Regions from separate parts of the Rhizobium sp. YTUHZ045 genome, predicted to be linked through region 3. Evidence: riboswitches for the same ligand, from Rfam matches in the RefSeq annotation. Region 3 holds a riboswitch; each other region holds the start of a gene.
The links. A riboswitch is a leader RNA that binds a small molecule or an ion and turns the genes downstream of it on or off. The one in region 3 is predicted to bind cobalamin.
Positions count from the first base shown of each region.

Region 1: linked by a shared signal. The riboswitch ahead of cobU (bifunctional adenosylcobinamide kinase/adenosylcobinamide-phosphate guanylyltransferase) and the one ahead of bluB (5,6-dimethylbenzimidazole synthase) in region 3 are both predicted to bind cobalamin.
Region 2: linked by a shared signal. The riboswitch ahead of nrdH (glutaredoxin-like protein NrdH) and the one ahead of bluB (5,6-dimethylbenzimidazole synthase) in region 3 are both predicted to bind cobalamin.

Region 1 is NZ_CP101432.1:2,273,188-2,277,842, reverse strand. It holds gene NMA58_RS11535 (chloride channel protein) at 1-896, opposite strand, end outside; cobalamin riboswitch at 1,149-1,544, shown strand; gene cobU (bifunctional adenosylcobinamide kinase/adenosylcobinamide-phosphate guanylyltransferase) at 1,946-2,455, shown strand; gene cobW (cobalamin biosynthesis protein CobW) at 2,462-3,511, shown strand; gene cobN (cobaltochelatase subunit CobN) at 3,521-4,655, shown strand, end outside.
Region 2 is NZ_CP101432.1:3,672,779-3,677,433, forward strand. It holds gene nrdE (class 1b ribonucleoside-diphosphate reductase subunit alpha) at 1-1,454, opposite strand, end outside; gene nrdI (class Ib ribonucleoside-diphosphate reductase assembly flavoprotein NrdI) at 1,433-1,834, opposite strand; gene nrdH (glutaredoxin-like protein NrdH) at 1,848-2,069, opposite strand; cobalamin riboswitch at 2,331-2,554, opposite strand; gene NMA58_RS18140 (heavy metal translocating P-type ATPase) at 2,764-4,655, opposite strand, start outside.
Region 3 is NZ_CP101432.1:2,139,279-2,143,933, reverse strand. It holds gene NMA58_RS10865 (NAD+ synthase) at 1-55, shown strand, start outside; gene NMA58_RS10860 (TolB family protein) at 154-981, shown strand; gene NMA58_RS10855 (3-deoxy-7-phosphoheptulonate synthase) at 978-2,042, opposite strand; cobalamin riboswitch at 2,324-2,509, shown strand; gene bluB (5,6-dimethylbenzimidazole synthase) at 2,552-3,241, shown strand; gene NMA58_RS10845 (DUF2865 domain-containing protein) at 3,245-4,345, opposite strand.

The DNA of each region.
Region 1 (4,655 bases), 130 kb from region 3:
ATCGCCAGCAGCCCGACGATGATGCCGCCGAGCGCCGGGCGGAAGGGCGGGGCGATCGAGCTCTTGCGCGCCAGTTCCTCGATGAAGGCGACGCCCTGCATGATGAGGATGCCGACACCGGCGCAGAAGACGCCGAGCAGCAGCGCCGGGACATAGTCGGCCGGCACGACCGAGCCGAAGCTGCCGATGTCGATGGTGAAATCGCCTTCGGCAAGCAGCCTGGCGACGAGCGTGGATACGAGGGCGGAGGTGACGACCGGGGTCAGCGAGACGATCGTATAGCTGCCGATGATCAGCTCGAAGGCGTAGAAGGCGCCGGTCAGCGGCGCGTTGAAGGCGGCGGCGATGGCGCCGGCCGCACCGCAGCCGACAAGGATGCGCAGGTCCGAACGGCGCAGCTGCAGCTTCAGGCCGAATTTCGAGGCGAGGCCGGCGGCAAGCTGGGTGTAGCCGGCCTCCAGGCCGACCGAGGCGCCGAAGCCGTTGGAGATCAGATTCTGTACGGCAACGATGATGCTGTCGGTCAGCGACAGGCGGCCGCCATGCAGCGCATTGGCCTCGATCGGGTCGACCATCGGTTTCTTGCGCCGCTTGGCGAGCACCAGGAGCAGCAGGCCGAGCAGGGCGCCGCCGATGACCGGGGCGGCGAGCAGCAGCATCTTGTCTTCGATGACCGAGGCGCTCAACCTTTCACTGTCGGCGATGCCGAACACCTGCTGGTGCAGCTCGTTGGAGACATAGCTCATGCCGGTCACGGCAAGTCCCGAGGCGATGCCGACGATGGCGCCCGCCAGCGAGAGGCCGACTTCGCTGCGGCGAGTGAGGGCGCGCAACCGCCCCGGATCGAGGAAAACTCGCAGCGCACGCAGGCGGCGCCGATCCAATTTCGTAAGCATGGCTAGACAACTAGGCGGGGAGAGGCCCGGTCAAGGGCGATGGCGCAACCGGCTTGCAGCGCAATTGCGGCGAAAAGCCGGCGGGCCGGTCAAATATTTATGACGTAAATTACTGATAAAAGACGATATTTCCGGTAGAGTCAGTGGTATTGGCGTGACCTTTCGCCCCCTCGCGCTAGAGGAGGGCTGCGAAGGTCGATTGACTTCAGCCCCCGGCTTGCCTAACCATCCCTCAACGGATGGTCGCTTGACCATCCTGACATAACGGATGGTTCCGGATCGGCGTTGCGCCCTTCCGGATGAAAAGGGAATGTGACGGGGCGGACCCAAGCCGGGCGCCCTTATCACAGCCGACCCCGCGACTGTAGAGCGGTCAGGGTCTTCCATCCGGCATCGAGCCCTTCCGGCCGGCAGCCCGCAATCGTGCAGGCGAGCAGGATGGCGACATGTCGGAAAAGCCACTGGACATGCATGGTGATCAACCGGGGTCGGACGCCTCTATTTCTACGAATCGTCCACCTTTTCACCGATGCAGCCGGGAAGGCGAGGCGGATCCGCTGGCACGATGCGGGGCGACCGGTTTCCGGTCCGCCCCGATCGCGGCCGATACCCGCGAGCCAGGAGACCTGCCATGCGCGCCGGGCGACGAGCCCAATCCTGGGCCAGAGGTCCACTGCCAGCACGGAGGTTGTTTTGGCTGAACGATTGAATTCAGCGCTGCCTTCGGTGGCGCGATGCAGTGGCGGCGGTGCGGTGCTTTCGGCCGCCTGTGTCGAGTATGCGGTACCCCCCTCTGTCCTGCCCGACTGCCGGGGTCGAGCCGCGGGTCTCGACCCGTCCTCCGGACCCTCCACAAGGGGGGAGACCGGCAAGAAGCGAGACCTTCGCCCTACATCGGTTGTTTGGGAAGACCCGTGCCGCGATTCAATCTCCCCCCTTGTGGGGGAGATGTCCGGCAGGACAGAGGGGGGTGTCGCACCCTCAGCCGTCAAGGAATACCCACCCGAAACAAGCCTCGATTATGCCTTCTCTCCCAGGAGCGGCCGAGCATGACCGCTACCCTCATCCTCGGCGGCGCCCGCTCCGGCAAATCCCGTTTCGCCGAAAATATCGTCATTTCCACCGGCCTCGAGCGGCATTACATCGCGACCGGCCGCGCCTGGGACGACGAGATGCAGGCGCGTATCGACCAGCACCAGGACGATCGCGGTCCTTCCTGGACGACGCATGAGGAGCCGCTTGATCTCGTCGGCAAGCTTGCAGCTATCGACGGTGAGGGCAGGGCGATCCTGGTCGATTGCCTGACGCTGTGGCTCACCAATTTGATGATGGAGGGGCGCGATATCGCGGTTCAGGCTGCTGCGCTTGCCGGCTGGCTGCCGCAGGCGAAGGCGCGGCTCGTCATCGTTTCCAACGAAGTCGGCCTCGGCATCGTGCCTGACAATCGCATGGCGCGGGAATTTCGCGATCATGCCGGGCGGCTGCATCAAATGATCGCGACGAAGGCCGCCGAAGTCTATTTCATCGCGGCCGGTCTGCCGCTGAAAATGAAGGGTTGAAGTTCCATGAACCAGCAGAAAATCCCCGCAACCGTCATCACCGGCTTTCTCGGCGCCGGCAAGACGACGATGATCCGCAACCTGCTGACCAATGCCGGCGGCAGGAAGATCGCGCTCATCATCAACGAGTTCGGCGATCTCGGCGTCGACGGCGATGTGCTGAAGGGCTGCGGCGCGGAGAACTGCACCGAGGACGACATCATCGAACTCACGAACGGCTGCATCTGCTGCACCGTGGCCGACGATTTCATTCCGACCATGACCAAACTTCTGGAGCGCGACCAGCGCCCCGACCATATCGTCATCGAGACCTCGGGTCTTGCCCTGCCGCAGCCGCTCGTCGCCGCCTTCAACTGGCCCGATATCCGCAGCGAAGTCACCGTCGACGGCGTTGTCACCGTGGTCGACAGCGCTGCGGTTGCCGCAGGCCGTTTTGCGGATGATCATGATGCCGTCGATGCGCGCCGCGCCGAGGATGAATCGCTCGATCATGAAAGCCCGATCGAGGAGCTCTTCGAAGATCAGCTGACCTGCGCCGACCTGATCGTGCTCAACAAGACCGACCTGATCGACAGCGATGGCCTTGGACGCGTCAAGAGCGAGGTTGCCTCGCGCATCGCCCGCAAACCCGTGATGATCGAGGCCAGGAATGGCGCGGTGCCGGCAAGCGTGCTGCTCGGCCTAGGCATCGGCACGGAAGACGATATCGGCAACCGCAAATCCCATCACGAGCTGGAGCATGAAGAGGGCGAGCCGCATGATCACGACGAATTCGACAGTTTCGTCGTCGAACTCGGCGCCATCTCCGATACGGCAGGTTTCGTCGAGAGGCTGAAGGCCATCATCGCCGCGCATGACGTACTGCGCCTCAAAGGCTTCATCGACGTTTCCGGCAAGCCGATGCGCCTGCAGCTGCAGGCCGTCGGTGCCCGCATCGATCAGTATTTCGACCGCGCCTGGGCGCCTGATGAAGCGCGCAGCACCCGCCTCGTCGTCATCGGCCTGCATGAGATGGATCAGGACGCGGTGCGCAAGGCGATCGAAGCGCTCGCTTAGGGATAGTCGATGCATCTGCTTCTGGCCCAGCAAGGATCGATCAGCGACGGCGAAGAGGCGATCGACCTCGGGCAGACGCCTGGCGATATCTTGTTCCTCTCGGCCGCCGACACCGAGCTTGCAGCGATCGCCGCGGCGTATGCCGGCGGAGTGGCGGGCTATTCGCTGAGGCTTGCAAGCCTGATGAGCCTGAAGCATCCGATGTCGGTCGATACCTATGTCGAGCGGACGGCGCAGCATGCGAGGCTGATCATCGTGCGGGCGTTGGGCGGGGCGAGCTATTTCCACTATGCGCTGGAGGCGCTGCATGCGGTTGCTGCGCGGAATGGCGCGCTGATTGCAGTGCTGCCGGGGGATGCCAAGCCAGATGCCGGACTGACGCCGTTTTCCAATGTGGCGTTGGAGGATCTCAATGCGCTGTGGGGCTATCTGATCGAGGGCGGCGACGCCAATGCGCGGGGCTTTCTTGCCTATGCAGCGGCGATGCTTTCGGGGGAGGAGAAGCCGACGCCGGCCGCGCCGCTGATGAAGGCGGGGATCTGGTGGCCGGGGAGAGGGCTGGTTGGGATTGAGGGATGGAAGAGGCTTGTTTCAAGCGCGTCTTCCTTGGCTGTCGAAGTCGTGACACCCCCCTCTGTCCTGCCGGACATCTCCCCCACAAGGGGGGAGATCGGCAAGGGGCGAGATTATCGCCCTACATCGGTTGTTTGGGGAGAGACCTTCCACGATTCGATCTCCCCCCTTGTGGGGGAGATGTCCGGCAGGACAGAGGGGGGTACCGCGTACTCGACGGCAGACCAGAGCACCGCATATTCGACGGAGAAGGTGGAAATCGAACCCACCATTCGTCCTATCATCGCCATAGCCTTCTACCGCGCCCTCGTGCAGAGCGGCGAAACCCGCCCCGTCGAAACCCTGATCGAAGCCCTGCGGTCGCGGGGTCTTCGCCCGTTGCCAGTCTTCGCCTACAGCCTCAAGGACCCGATCTCCAAAGGCATCCTCGAATCCATCTTCGCCGACCTCAAACCCGACGTCGTCATCAACACGACGGGCTTCGCCGTCTCCGCCCCTGGGGCCGATCGCGAACCGACGGTGCTGGAGGCCAATGACGCCATCGTTCTGCAGGCGATCTTTTCGGCCTCGT
Region 2 (4,655 bases), 1.5 Mb from region 3:
TATCCGTGCAGGTTCATCTGCCCGAGGCCGATCGCATGGCTCTCGTCATTGCCTTTCTCGATCGAAGGAACCGAGGAGATATTGCTCATATCGGACACCGCTGTCAGCGCCCGGATCGAGGTCTCGATCGTCTTGCCGAAGTCGGTCGAATCCATCGCCGCAGCAATGTTCAGCGAGCCGAGATTGCAGGAAATATCCCTGCCGAGATGCTTGTAGGAAAGGTCGTCATGATAGTCGCTCGCCTCGCTCACCTGCAGTATCTCCGAGCAGAGGTTGCTCATGGAGATGCGCCCGGCAATCGGGTTCGAGCGGTTCACCGTGTCCTCGAACATGATGTAAGGGTAGCCGCTTTCGAACTGGATTTCGGCGATGACCTGGAAGAATTCGCGCGCCTTGATCTTCTTCTTCGAGATGCGGGCGTCCGCCACCATTTCCCGGTACTTCTCCGTCACCGAAATCTCGGTGAAAGGCACGCCGTAGACCCGTTCCACGTCGTAGGGCGAGAACAGGTACATGTCCTCATTGTTCTTGGCGAGTTCGAAGGTGATGTCGGGCACGACAACGCCGAGCGACAGCGTCTTGATGCGGATCTTCTCATCGGCGTTTTCACGCTTGGTGTCGAGAAAGCGCATGATATCGGGATGATGGGCGTTCAGATAAACCGCACCCGCCCCCTGGCGCGCACCGAGCTGATTGGCATAGGAGAAGCTGTCTTCCAGGAGCTTCATGACGGGGATGATGCCGGAGGACTGGTTTTCGATCTGCTTGATCGGCGCGCCCGCCTCGCGGATATTGGTCAGCGACAGGGCCACGCCGCCGCCGCGTTTCGACAACTGCAGCGCCGAATTGATCGACCGGCCGATCGATTCCATGTTGTCCTCGACGCGCAGCAGGAAACAGGAAACGAGTTCGCCGCGCTGCTTCTTGCCGGCATTGAGGAAGGTGGGCGTTGCCGGCTGGAAGCGGCCGGAAATGATCTCGTCGACTATGTCGCGAGCAAGGGCCTCATCGCCGCGCGCCAAAGCCAGCGCCACCATGCAGATGCGGTCTTCGTAGCGCTCGAGATAGCGCTTTCCGTCGAAGGTCTTCAGCGTATAGCTGGTGTAATATTTGAAAGCCCCGAGGAAGGTAGGAAACCGGAATTTCTTGCCATAGGCCTGATCGAACAGGTCGCGGACGAAATTGAAGGAATACTGGTCGAGAACCTCCTGCTCGTAATAGCCCTCCGCGACGAGGTAATCGAGCTTTTCCCGAAGATTGTGAAAGAACACGGTGTTCTGGTTCACATGCTGCAGGAAATATTGCTTGGCCGCCACGCGATCCTTGTCGAGCTGGATCTTTCCCTCGTCGTCGTAGAGGTTCAGCATCGCGTTCAGTGCATGATAGTCGAGTGTTTCGGCCGCTTTCAGCGGTTTTGCGCCCGCGTCCCGCGTCAGATTTGTTCCCGTGTCCAAAATCGTCCCATCCCGTCTTTGACATTGGCGATATCCTCGGCAGTTCCCATGAGCTCGAACCTGTAGAGGTACGGCACCTGGCACTTCTTCGAGATGACATCGCCGGCGAGCCCATAGGTCTTGCCGAAATTGCTGTTGCCCGCAGCAATCACGCCGCGGATGTTGGAGCGGTTTTCCGCCTCGTTGAGGAAGCGGATCACCTGCTTGGGCACGGCCCCCTTGCCGCCGTCACCGCAATAGGTAGGCGAGATCAGCACATAGGGTTCGCGAATGTGGATGGCCTCAGCGCCGAGGGGAATGCGCGCCGCGCGCAATCCCAGCTTCTCGACGAAACGATGGGTGTTCCCGGATCGGCTGGAATAATAGACGATCAGCCCCACTCCTTTTCTCCGGTCAGGAGAGCGCGCTGATCATGTCGGGGCGGAAGCCCGCCCAATGCTGCTCGCCGGCAACGACGACCGGAACCTGCATGTAGCCCATGCCACGCACGCGATCGAGCGCTTCGGCATCCTCGGAAATATCGACGATCTCATAATCCACGCCCAGGCGATCGAGGGCGCGGTAAGTGGCCGTGCATTGGACACAGGCCGGCTTGCTGTAAACGGTAACGCTCATCATGTTCCTCGTGAAGTCAATGAATTCAGGACGCAGGACTGGGATCGGGCGCCATGCGGCGTCCGGGGAAATGCTTGATAGTGATCTGGCAAGGTTGGCGCTTTAAACGCCTGACTTGGTCCCTCGCAGGATGTGCGCGGGCGCCGGCCTTGATGCTCTCGACATGACTTCAAACCCCGAAGTGCTCATGCGGTCGTTCGGGGCAGCGCAACAGCGCGGATCATTCCGCTGCATGCACGCGACCTTCCGGACACCCCGCCCGTGGACGTTTCATTCAAGGCAGGTCTCCTGGCTCACGGGTCGAAGCACCTGCCCAGCCTTCCCGAGGCATCATGCCCCAGTGACCCGAAATCGGACAGTTGCTCTCCGCTCACAGTTGCGGGGGCAGCTCCGGCCTTGCCCCACCCTCATGGCGAGACGCACCGTATTCCCGTCTTAGCCCGCGATCCTCACGAATCGAAGGAACCTTGAACACTAGATATAGTACGCGAATCGAAATTCACGTCAACGGATGGTTTGTGCGTTGCGTTACGGCAGGTTTGAAATCACTGCGTTCCTGTGAAAAACATGGATAATGAAGGCTTAAACAAAACGAACTGTGGAGAAGGCCTGAACGACGAGAGCCGGCCTGTAGCCGGCTCTGCGGTTTTCGATTCCGGATCGGCCCTAATCGGCGCTCCGAAGAGGAAAGGATTTATTCCTCTACGCGGAGCAGCCTGAGCGCGTTGATCGTAACCAGCACGGTGGCTCCGGTATCGGCGAGAATCGCCGGCCAGAGCCCGGTGATCCCGATGATCGTGGTCACCAGGAAGACAGCCTTCAGCCCGAGTGCAATGATGATATTCTCGAGGATATTGCGCATCGTCCGCTGCGAAAGCGCGATCATTCGCGCCACGTCGCCAACGCGCCCGTGCAGCACGGCGGCATCGGCCGTCTCCAGCGCCACATCGGTGCCGCCGCCCATGGCGATACCGATGTCGGCGGCGGCGAGCGCCGGCGCGTCGTTGATGCCGTCGCCGACCTTGGCGACTATGAAGCCCTTGCGCTTCAATTCGCCGACGACCCGCTGCTTGTCCTCGGGCATCGTCTCGCCCCGCCAGTCGATGCCGAGCATGTCTGCGACCGCTGCCGCCGTCCGCTTGTTGTCGCCGGTCAGCATCATCGCCTTGACACCGGCCAATTTGAGCGCCGAGAGCCCGGCCGCGGCGTCCTCGCGCGGCTCGTCGCGCATGGCGATCAGGCCAGACGCAGCGCCATTGACGAGCAGCACCGACACGCTCTTGCCCTCATCATTGAGCCCTGCAATACGCGCCTCCTGTTCCGCGTTAAGTGCCGCCCGCTCGCGGGCGGCTGGCGGCGACAAGAGATCAACTGCCTCGCCGCCGATTTTGCCGGTGACACCCTTGCCCGGCAGCGCTTCCAGCTCGAAGGCGGGTGGCACGGGCACGCCGTCCGCCTTGGCGCGGTGGAGAATCGCCTGTGCCAGCGGATGGCTGGAGCCCTGCTCGAGCACCGCCGCGCGCGACAGGAGCTGCGCCTCACCCAATCCAAAGGAAAGGATGTCGGTCACCCGAGGCTTGCCTTCCGTCAGCGTGCCCGTCTTGTCGAAGGCGACCATCGTCACCTTGCCGAGCGTCTCCAGGACCGCACCGCCCTTCATCAGCAGCCCGCGCCTCGCGCCCGCCGACAGCGAAGCCGCGATCGCCGCCGGCGTCGAGATGACGAGGGCGCAAGGGCAGCCGATCAGCAGGATGGCAAGACCCTTGTAGATCCACTCACTCCACGCGCCGCCGAAGAACGGCGGCGGAACGACCGCGACCAGCGCGGCAACGACGACCACACCCGGCGTGTAGTAGCGCGAAAACCGCTCGATGAAGCGCTCCGTCGGCGCCTTCGATTCCTGCGCTTCTTCCACCAGCTTGACGACGCGGGCGATAGTATTGTCGGCAGCAGCCGCCGTGACGCGAACCCTCAGCACCGCATCGCCATTGACCGTACCGGCATAGACCACGGCGTCGACGCCCTTGCGCACCGGCGTGCTCTCGCCCGTCACCGGAGCCTCGTCGATCGCGCTCTCGCCTGATACGATGACGCCGTCGGCAGAGATGCGATCGCCGGGGCGAACCATGATAACCGTGCCGACGGCAAGGCTTTCAGCCGGCACCTCTCGCATCTGCCCATTGTCTTCGAGCAGCGCGGTCTTCGGCACCAGGGCCGTCAGCGACTGTATGCTTTCACGCGCCTTGCCCGCCGCCACGCCTTCGAGCAACTCGCCGACGAGAAACAGGAATACGACCGTCGCCGCTTCCTCGCCGGCATTGATGATAACAGCGCCGACGGCGGCGATCGTCATCAGCATCTCGATCGAGAACGGCGTGCCGGAGAATGCCGCCATGACAGCGCGCCGCGCGATCGGAGCCAGACCGACCAGCATGGCGACGATGAAGGCGTAGGACGCGACCGCCGGCACCAGATGGCCGACGGCATAGGCGGCAACGAGCGCCGCACCCGAAAAAATGGTCAGCCGGCCCTTCCTGCTCCGCCACCAGGGACCGGTCATCGGTGCATCGTCGTGCCCATGCGAGC
Region 3 (4,655 bases):
GAATTTCGGGCGCGACCGGCGCTATCCGATCACCAACCGGTTCCGGGATCGCTAGCGCAATCGGGATCGCTAGCGCAATCGGGATTGCTGACGCGATCGTGATCGCTGACGCAATCGAGATCGCTGACGCAAGCGACATATCAGGGAGGCAACATGCGCAGCTCGGTCGAGATCTACAACGTCAGGACGGGCAGAGCTCGCGAGGTCTGGCAGACGGACAGGTTGGTGGAAGCGCCGAATTTCTCGCCCGATGGTTCCTATCTCCTGCTGAACGGCGACGGGCTGCTCTTCCGGCTGCCGCTCGATGGCGGCGAGGTGGTTCAGGTCGATACCGGCTTTGCCGTCAATTGCAACAATGACCACGGCATTTCGCCTGATGGCACTGAGATCGTCATCTCGGACAAGACGGAATTCGGCAAGTCGACGATCTACATCCTGCCGGTCGAAGGCGGCACGCCGCGGCTCATCACCCAAAACCAGCCGTCCTATTGGCATGGCTGGTCACCGGATGGCCGCCAGCTCGCCTATTGCGGCATTCGCGACGATCTTTTCGACATTTATACGATCTCCATCGACGGCGGCGTCGAGACGCGGCTGACGCATGGCGAAGGCCGCAACGACGGGCCGGATTATTCCGCCGACGGCCAATGGATCTATTTCAATTCCAGCCGCACCGGGCTGATGCAGATCTGGCGCATCCATCCGGATGGCACAGGCCTCGAACAGGTGACGTCGGACAATCAGGGGAACTGGTTTCCCCATCCATCGCCCAAAAACGACAAGGTGCTGATCCTGTCCTACGATCCTTCGGTCTTCGACCATCCGCGCGATCTCGACGTGCGGCTGCGGCTGATGGATATGGACGGCGGCAACCTGAAGACGCTGTTCGAGCTTTTCGGCGGGCAGGGCACGATCAACGTGCCCTGCTGGTCACCTGATGGTGACGAGTTTGCCTATGTCAGGTATTTTCCGGCGGCTTAAGCCGCTGCCGCTCGGCGCCGCCTGCGAGCGGCGTCCGCCAGATCTTCCAGCACACTCACCGACATATCCCAGTCAATGCAGCCATCGGTGATGGACTGGCCGTAGACCAGCGGCTTGCCGGGAACGAGATCCTGGCGGCCGGCAACGAGGTTGCTTTCGATCATCATGCCCTTGATGTGGTGATTGCCCGCGGAGATCTGTCCGGCGACGTCCTTGACAACCCGTGGCTGGTTCATCGGATCCTTGCTGCTGTTGGCATGGCTGGCGTCGATGAGGATGCGCGGGGTGACCCCGAGTTTCAGGCATTCCGCTGTGACGGCTCCGACATCGGCCGCCTCATAATTCGGCCGCTTGCCGCCGCGCAGAATGATGTGGCAGTCCTCATTGCCCTTCGTCGAAGCGATTGCCGCCTGTCCGTCCTTGGTGACGGCCGGGAAGTGGTGCGGTTGTGAAGCGGCCAGGATCGCGTCGATCGCGACGCGAGCGCCTCCGTCGGTGCCGTTCTTGAAGCCGATCGGGCAGGAGAGGCCGGAGGCGAGCTGGCGATGGATCTGGCTTTCGGTCGTGCGCGCGCCGATCGCGCCCCAGCTGACGAGGTCGGCAATGTATTGCGGCGTGATCGTGTCGAGGAACTCGACGCCGGCGGGAAGCTCCATGGCATTGATGTCGAGCAGCAGGCGCCGGGCAATGCGCAGCCCTTCCTCGATGCGGTAGCTGCCGTCGAGATGCGGGTCGTTCATCAAGCCCTTCCAGCCGACTGTGGTGCGCGGCTTTTCGAAATAGACGCGCATGACGATTTCCAGATCACTGGAGAAGCGCTGTCGCTGCTCGGCCAGCCGCGCGGCATACTCGCGTGCAGCAACCGGATCGTGGATGGAGCAGGGGCCGATGACGACGATCAGGCGGTCGTCTTCACCCTCGAGAATCTCATGGATCGCGTGGCGGTTGCTGGTCACCGTCTCGCTGACGGCGGCGGTTCGGGGGATTTCCGCGATGACATCGGCGGGTCTGGTCAGCGGGGTGATCTCGAGAATACGCAGATCATCGATGGTGTCGGGCACGGCATGGCTCCTGTTTGGTCATACCGTGCGGAACAGAAAAGCCGCCAGGTAGACTAGCGGCTGTTCGGGTTGTCGTCGCGTTGAATTCAGTTACGCACAGACCCGCATCCGCTGGAAGCAGCGGTACGAATAAAATCGCGAGGAGGCGTAGGCTGAAGTCGTCGACATTCCGCGTATGTAGCGTCGCGGCCGCTCATTGTCACGCAAAATTTGCGAGGCGAAATCACGGGTTCGCCTCTTTAAGGCTGACGTGCCGACGCTTGCCTCCGTTCCGATTTCCTGAAATAGATGCGCCGTCAGGTGCCCGCCCTCGAGGCGGGAGAATCGGGAATCCGGTGCAAGGCCGGAACGTGCCCAACGCTGTAAGGCCGACGTCTGCCGCTTCATCACGCCACTGGCTTTGCCGGGAAGGCTGCGGCAGATGGATGAAGCCGAGTCAGAAGACCGGCCTGGCGAGATAGACCCAACCCGCGCGGACGGCGGGCGGTTGCGTTGTTGGGGATTTGACGATGCGACCCTCTTATGCGGATGCCCTTTCGGCGGCATCCGGTTTTTCCATGGCCGAACGTGAAGCCGTCTATCACGCAATCATGACGCGGCGTGACGTGCGCAGCCAGTTCCTGCCCGATCCCTTGCCCGACGATGTCGTGGCGCGGCTCCTGACCGCCGCCCATCATGCGCCGTCGGTCGGCTTCATGCAGCCATGGAATTTCATTCTCGTGAAAAGTGCAACCGTCCGCACCCGCGTGCGCAACGCCTTTGCCGTGGCCAACGAAGAGGCAGCTTCGATGTTCGAAGGCGAGCGGCGGCAGGCCTATCGATCCCTCAAGCTCGAAGGCATCGTGGAGGCGCCGCTCGGCATATGCGTAACCTGCGATCCCACCCGCGGCGGCAGCGTGGTGCTGGGACGGACGCACAATCCGAGGATGGATTCCTATTCGACCGTTTGCGCCATTCAGAATCTCTGGCTCGCGGCCCGCGCCGAAGGGGTCGGCATCGGCTGGGTCAGCATCTTTCATGAAGGCGACCTGAAAACAATTCTCGGCATACCGGAGCATATCGAGGTGGTCGCCTGGCTCTGCGCCGGCTTTGTCGACCGTCTTTATGACGAACCGGAACTTTCGGTCAAAGGTTGGCGGCAGCGGCTGCCGCTCGAGGAACTCGTTTTCCACGACGGATGGGGACGCAACGACCCGTAGCAATTACTGCTGCTGTGGTTGCGGACCCGGCGTCGCCGGATTGGCAAGGTCGATCGAACCCTGGTCGCCGGCAAGGAATTGCGGGCCGACCTGACGAACCTTGTTCTGCGTGGGGTCGTAGGGACGTTCGGCAACGGATGGCTGCGGCGGGGCTGATGCTGCCGCAGTATCTTTCGTCGGCGGTTTAGTGCGGACCGTCGTGATCGAGCCCTGCTGCGGCGGTTCGCTCAGGGCCTGCTTGCCGCGCATCTCCTCGTAATAGGCGGTGAGATTGCAGGCGCAGGAATTTTTCTCGCCAGGCGCGCGGTTCTTGTAGACAAAAGCGTTCTTCATGGCGCTATAGGGCGCGCCCGTTGCGACCGAGATCATGTTCGAGGAGTCGGTGCTGGTCACGTCGCGATAGAAGAGCTCGGTTTCAATGCCGGGGCACATCTTGGCGCAAGTCTGGGCATCGCGGCCGAAATCCACCGAACTGGTATTTGAGCTAATCGGGAAGAAGCCACCGTCGCAGCTGCGCACGCAGATGGTGCTGATCGGTGAAAACATTTCGGCCCTCGGCAGGCCGTAACGCAGATCGGTCTCTTCACCGCCGCCGAGCGGAATGAAGGTATCGGTGCGCATCGCCTGTTCCTCGACACTCGGGGCGGGGTCGTCTGCGCTACGCTCGGTCGGGGCATAGAAATTGTCGCTGTTGCAGCCGTTGCGTTCGAGTGCCGCCGTCAATTCTCGGCGCGCGTCGTCAGTGCCGTCGCCCTGGTTGCGCAGCTCGTCGCGGCGCTCCTGGAGATAACGGATATTGTCGATCATCCGGGCTTCGGCGTCAGAGAGTTCGGCGCAAAAATCGGCGTTGTCACTGCCAATCACGACCATGCTGCCGGAAGTGCATCCGTTATTGCGCAGATCGTTGCGGACCTTGCGCAGCTCGAGGTTCTGCTCGGCCATGGCATTTGCATATTGGCGCGCTTCCGGCCCGTTATTGCTACCGATCGATCGTGGCAGGTCGGCAAGGCGACCGCGCAAGTCGTTGCAAATAGCGCTGGTCTGTGCTGCGGCCGGTGATGCCAGCGCAAGCATAAGAGCAAGAGACAGATTTCGGCGTTTCACGGCGTCGTCCGGGAATGAGAAAGTGTCGATCGGTCAAAGGTGGCGTCCATCCGCCGTACCTTGTCTCTTAACGTGTTTCTCTTAATAAGCTTGGATCAATTCCTAGCGCATTTTCGAGATTTTATCCAGAAGATGCGGGTATTCTTCCGTGAGGTAAGTCGGCACTCGTTGCATCCGGAGGCGGACACTGAGCCGTCACCAGCAGTTCCCTTCTTCATCCGAATTGTTATTCTCGGCGCTCGTTCCCGCGGGGAATTGGTTTCACTGAGGATAAAGCGATGCGCTACATGCTGATGCTGCATGCGGACGA